Regions from separate parts of the Paenibacillus sp. FSL P4-0184 genome, predicted to be linked through region 2. Evidence: riboswitches for the same ligand, from Rfam matches in the RefSeq annotation. Region 2 holds a riboswitch; the other holds the start of a gene.
What was found. Region 2 has a riboswitch for cyclic di-GMP ahead of MKY52_RS07295 (anti-repressor SinI family protein). Riboswitches for the same ligand answer to the same signal wherever they lie in the genome.
Positions count from the first base shown of each region.

Region 1: it holds a riboswitch for cyclic di-GMP, as region 2 does, so the genes downstream of both, MKY52_RS18365 (thiamine pyrophosphate-binding protein) here and MKY52_RS07295 (anti-repressor SinI family protein) in region 2, are expected to answer to the same signal.

Region 1 is NZ_JBBORN010000001.1:4,200,447-4,203,594, reverse strand. It holds gene MKY52_RS18375 (helix-turn-helix transcriptional regulator) at 1-127, shown strand, start outside; gene MKY52_RS18370 (methyl-accepting chemotaxis protein) at 250-1,500, shown strand; cyclic di-GMP riboswitch class I at 1,691-1,788, shown strand; gene MKY52_RS18365 (thiamine pyrophosphate-binding protein) at 1,907-3,148, shown strand, end outside.
Region 2 is NZ_JBBORN010000001.1:1,701,972-1,705,119, reverse strand. It holds gene MKY52_RS07300 (2-oxoglutarate dehydrogenase E1 component) at 1-686, opposite strand, end outside; cyclic di-GMP riboswitch class I at 1,157-1,241, shown strand; gene MKY52_RS07295 (anti-repressor SinI family protein) at 1,268-1,423, shown strand; gene MKY52_RS07290 (helix-turn-helix domain-containing protein) at 1,625-1,954, opposite strand; gene MKY52_RS07285 (TasA family protein) at 2,114-2,716, opposite strand; gene sipW (signal peptidase I SipW) at 2,807-3,148, opposite strand, start outside.

The DNA.
Region 1 (3,148 bases), 2.5 Mb from region 2:
GATCGAGTCGGCCTGCCGGATAATCCTTTCTTTTAGTCCCTCAGTTATTGTACTTTCACCGCAAGAACTTTTAGAGATGGTAAAGTCTGCTATCGCAAAAATTTCCGCTATTTATGAGGATTTTTGACACGAAATCTAAAGAACTACTCCGAAAAGAAGATTTATGTCAGTTCTTACTATAGACCAATCACCTTTAAATCCCATATAATAACACCAATACATAATATTAATAAGGAGGACATTATACCAATGAACTGGATGCATAAACTTCCGTTAAAACAAAGAATTGTTGCCGGATGTTACCTCGTTGCCGCACTATTTGCCATTCCTGTTTTAGTTACTTTTATGATCTTAGGCAACATTATTTTGGGTATTGTTCTAATCGTTGTTCTTGCTGCTCTAACCTTCCCAGTGGCCCGCTTTATCGAGAGAACGCTTACATCTTCTTTTGATGACATCGCGAATGTATCTCATAGTATTTCAAAAGGGGATTTTACTAGTAGAGCCGATGAGAACGGGTCTATGGGGGACGTAAGTCGTTCCTTTAATACTATGATTGACAAGCTCAAGAAGATTTTGACAGAAGCATCACAAATCACTCGTCAAGTTATGGATGCAAGCCGTGGAATCGAAGATAAGAATCAGAATTTGAAAATTGTCATGGCACAGGTAGCCTCTTCGTCTAACGAGCTAGCTCTTGGTGCAAATGAAATATCTACGGATATCGCTGAAATGACAGAATCTATTAAAGATATTGAGAATAAAGTATCCAATTATACGAACTCAACGAAAGAAATGAACAGACGTTCAATACATACATTAGAACTAGTTGAACAAGGACGGCAGTCCGTTGATACTCAAGCTGAAGGCATGCGCAAAAACATCCAGGCTACTCAAAAAGTAGCTGATACTATCGAAGCCCTGTCTCATAATGCTCGCGGAATTACGATGATTACAAAAACCATCACAGAGATCGCTGAGCAGACCAACCTCTTATCGCTGAATGCCTCCATCGAAGCAGCACGCGCCGGAGAGCATGGTCGAGGATTTGCTGTAGTCGCACAGGAGGTTCGTAAACTTGCCGAGGAATCAACGGCTTCAACGAAGGAAGTCTTTGGCTTAGTTCGGAGCATCGAAACTGATATCAAACAAGCGATTGACAATATCGCTATCAACGAAGAAGTCGTACAGGTACAGAATGAGATGATCACTCAATCTGCTCATATCTTTGCTCAAATTGTGCAAAGTGTGCAGTATATTACCGAGCAAATCTCTTCCTTCTCTGCTGAAAGTGATCTGATGTTGGAAAGTGCCTTGAAAATCTCAAGTGCAATAGAGAATATCTCTGCGATCACACAGCAAACCGCTGCCGGCACCGAGGAAGTATCCGCCGCTATGAATGAACAAATTAATGCCCTGCAGTCTGTTGCTGAAGAAACTGAGAAAATGACACAGGCTGTGTTTAATCTACAGAAGACTATCCATATTTTCAAGTTTTAAGTCACTTGCAAATCATATAAACAAGTCCAAAAACTCCTCCTAAGTTTTGACTTAGGGGGAGTTTTTTTATATCTATTATTTCATAGGTTGGACAATACTTTCGTCAAAATTCGAGTTAATTTGCGAAAATATATTGACAAAGGTTCTCTAGGAATATATTGTAAAGGAAAATTCTTCTTATAAATTTTAAAATTAATATTGGCAAAATCTTCGAAAGAGGATGACGCAAAACCATGGATCTACAGCCTCATTTTTTTAATCAGAGGCCATGACTGCCAGGTTGCAGAAAACCAAAACGACTGAACAATTGTTCAGTCTCTATGGCGATTTATGCCACCAACCTGTGCCCTAATTCAGAGCACAGGTTTTCTAATGTTTGATTTTAAAATAACAATCAACTTGTGAGGTGTATTTTTTGAAGACAGTCGCAGATTACATGTCGGAAGCACTACGGAACCTAGGTGTTACCCATTCCTTTGGTATTATCGGGAAATCCATTTGTCCTATTGTTCTTAAAATGGTAGATTACGGTATTGAATTTATTCCTGGGAGACATGAGTCCAGTTCCGGCTTCGAAGCAGCCGGGTATGCGCTTAAAACTGGAAAACTAGGTGTAGCTTTTGGTACTTCAGGTCCTGGTGGAACAAACCTATTAACTGCAGCAGCACATGCTAAGGCTAACAACCTACCTGTCCTATTTATTACTGGCCATCAATCTATTAAAGAGCTTGGAATTCCCCAATGTCAGGACTCTACCTCTTTTCTAGCTGATTTAGCTGATATGTTTAGACCTGCCACCTTATATAGCAAGCTTATTGAACGTGGAGATCACTTTAACACAATCTTTAATCATGCCATATCCATTGCTTTGAGCGGTAATCGTGGTCCAGTTCACCTTTGTATTCCTTTTGATGTACAAACGGAATTGCTAGAGGAATGTAATATTGTAATCCCTGAACGCGAATCACTGGTTAGCCATGCTAATATCGACCGTGTACTTGATGCTATAAATAACTCTAAGAATCCAATAATTATCGCAGGTAAGGGCGTTAACCGCTCAGGAGCACATAGTGAGCTAATTCAATTAGCGGAAACATTTAATATTCCTGTAGTTACATCTCCAGGTGGTAAAGGGGCTATAGCTTGGGATCATCCACTCTATCACGGTCCAATTGGAGTAGGCGGTTGTACCCATGGGGATGACTTGCTGAATCAAAGTGATCTATTTATCGTTCTCGGGTCACGTTTAAGTGATATGACTATTTGTAATCTTAAAAGGGAAAATCATCCTGCAACATTAATTCAGTTTGATAGCGATCCGACTTTTGTCGGAAAAATATTGTTCTCTAAAACGATTCCAGTGACTGGAGATCTACGCGACAATCTAGTTTACTATCTCAATAATATTGACACGAACAATATCACAAAACGCGAAGCACCGACAAATTCCGATTATACCGAAGAGCCTCCGATTTTACCAAACCTTTCACTTGCATCGGTCTTGAGTACGATGAGTGATTTGATTCCTTATAACAGCACAGTCTTTGTTGATGATGGAAGTCACGGTTTCCATGCTGCGAAATGGTACAAGGTTAAGAAACCGGGCAGTTTTGTTTTCGATGCTTACTTTGCTTGCATGGGTAATTCC
Region 2 (3,148 bases):
TCCAGCATCGGTACGAGAGCGTCATTGCCTTCCAAGCTGAAACGCTTCTGACCCACAAAGGTTTTGTGAAGGAAGGTTTCGAATTGCTCTACTTGGATCAGGCGGTTTAGCAGCTCTTTACGTTCTGCATTATTTAAAGGCGCTGGTGAGCTTGTGGATTCTGCCTGTCTGTTCAACCATTTCAGTTCTTGTTCTTCATGCACATGCCCGAATTCATAGGCGATTGTCTTGGTGTAAGCCTGACGCATACGCTGAACTGCATCCCATCCGGTATGCACATCATTCGGCGCATTCTCCCAAATGAGCGTGGCAGGTAGTGCGAGCAGATCCTCACGAGTCAGCTCATAGGTTTCGAGTTCAAGATATTTAGCCATGGGATTGTGATCGCGCTCAAGCGGATCAATATCAGCGGCCATATGGCCATATATACGAATATTAGCGATTAGCTTGGAAGCTCTTACTGCCTTTCTAAGCCATTCGGTGTCTCCCGAAATGCGAGGCTGTGGAGCCGGTTCGCTATCCGGTGTTAGGGGTGGGGGACCCGAATTTGTAAAAAGCTCGCGATAATTATTCTCTACGGTGGAAGGATCTTTCACAAACTGTTCATATCTTTCTTGAATGTAGCCTAAATTGGGTCCGTAATACTTACTCCAAATGGATTCGTTATAGGGCTCTTTGGCTGCCATGAATACATCCTCCTTAACGGATGAACTCCATACGTGACATTTTGTGTCAACGCTTACTGGAGCTGTGATGATTGCGGTTTCATTTCTCATCTTATTGTGCTACTTTCCACACGTGTAATCAATTCTTTCTTTCGTCCAATACGTTCGCAAAATGGTATGGGTTAGCTTGTTCTAATGAAAAGAACGCTGTTTCTTCTCATTACCCATTCCTAAGGCCCACTAAAATGATTCTAATATCCTTATTTTTAACTAATAGGGAAGGAAGTATCATTCTATCGGCTTAATTAATTTTATGAATAGGACGAGTATCGTGTTAAAAGGACAAGTTATCGCACAAAAGCGCTTCTATTTTTTGTTTTTTAATGGAAAAACTAATCAGAAATCGACACACTTTTCCACTTTAGTATAGTATAATGTTATTGCAGTTAGCGATTTTCATATATTCAAAGTAGATCCTTTCGTGTAAAGGGTCCAGTAAAAGGTAAACCTGCCGAAAGGCAGGGGCACAAAGTCGCGGGTCTAAGGTAGAAATACTATGACAGCCGGATTGCCTGGGGACTAAAATCTTAGGAGGAGATTTTTTGGACAAGTCCAACCAGGGAAGCAACAGAGAACAGCAGGTCATTGATCTAGACGTAGAGTGGGTCCATTTATTATTAGCAGCTAAGAAGGCTGGCATAAAGGCAGATGAAATTCGTCGCTTCTTTCATGAGAAGACTGTGCAAGCCGTGCAGTGATACATTCAGAGCATTAGATATCAAAAGAGCACAGCGAGTTATCGCTGTGCTCTTTTTCTTTATATAAGAATCTATAAGTTTCAGACTTGGTCCTTATATTCTGCTAGAATTCAAACGCCTTCGCGGTCCATGGTAGGAGGGCGAAGGCGTTTATGTTTAATAGTATGAGTAGAAGAGGATCTTATCAGGTCAGGTGGAATATTAATCCTTCTGATCAAGGCGCCATTTCTGGTAGTCCAGAAACTCCTTGAATTCGCGTTTGCTTATGCCTGAGGCCATAGCTTCCTGCACCAATCGGAACCATTCCGAATCTAAAGGTGACTCCTCAGCATCATTAGGTTCTCCATAGAGCAAAGCGTGGATGGATACCTGAAGCGCATCGGCGATCTTTTCGATAAACTGGATTGAAGGATTGGATTGGATGTTTCTCTCCACATTGCTAAGATACGACTTAGCAACATCCGCTCTGTCCGCAAGCTCAGATAGGGACAATCCCTTTTCTAGGCGGAGATGCTGGATACGTTGGCCCATATTTTGTGGCACTATGCTGACGCCCCTCCGTTATTTTTGTTATTAGTATAGCAAATATCATTAAATTCGACAAAGTTTATTGTAAAGAGAAAAGCAGCATCTACTTATCCGTTTTCCGGAATAAGAATCTGCTGCTCTTCGAATGGAAGACTTATTAGATTAGTAGTCAGTTCCTCTGGCTTGTTTAGCAAAGAAATCCCAAGTCAGTGTCAACACATCTTTTTGGAAAATGTTCTGATCTTTACCGTCATCCACAAATTCGAACTTAACGGTGAAGCTATCAGATGTACCTGCTTTAATACCGGATGCTTCATTGCCTATGAACGGCAATTTTTCTACGAGATCAGGTGTTGAATTTTGCAAATCAGCCAGTGTTGTTTCATAAACTACAATATCCGGAATAATGTTACCGCTCTTGTCCTTATTTTGCAGGAATTTAACTTTAATGAATTTACCTAAATCAACACCATTGTTGTTACCACCCACGTCATTAACGGAGTATTTTGTTTTGAGAACAATAGAGCCGATATCGATGTTACCATCATTATTCAGTTTGAAATCTCTTTTGATAGTATCACCTGGTTTCAATTTATCCAGATTAACGATAACAGATGGGTCAGAGTTCAAATCCAGTGTACCAGCTGCGAATGTAGAGGTACTTGTTGCAGTGTCGCTAAAGTAAGCGAAAGTTCCTCCACCAATCAATGATAAACCCAGTGCTGCTGATGCTACGCCAAGACCCAATGTTTTCTTGATACCCATAATTAAAATTCCTCCTCGGTTTTTGTGGTTTTTTATAAAAGTTATATATTGTAACTTCCGGTTCGTAAGCGGAAGCGGACAATCAACGGATTACTGTATTTCAGTTGGAGGTGGAGAGGTGGGAAGTATAGCAGCATTTTTCTTTTCGAGTGCAGCTACAGCCTTCCATGATGAATACAGGGCATAGAGCAGGAGCATCAAGCCTGGTACAATCATGAGCACAACACTTCCAGCTTTGGAAACTGCGAAATTCATAGCGTAACCTACGTAAGGTACGGTGACCCCGGTATACTCAGCTACAACATTCGTGGAACTGGTAGGGTTCATATCAGGCGCATCATTGTTATCGCCTTTCGTGCGATACATGGCTTCACCAGTAGCGTTGTTCATTGTTGCTTCTACAACACGGTGAGTAATGAGCAGGTTTTCTTC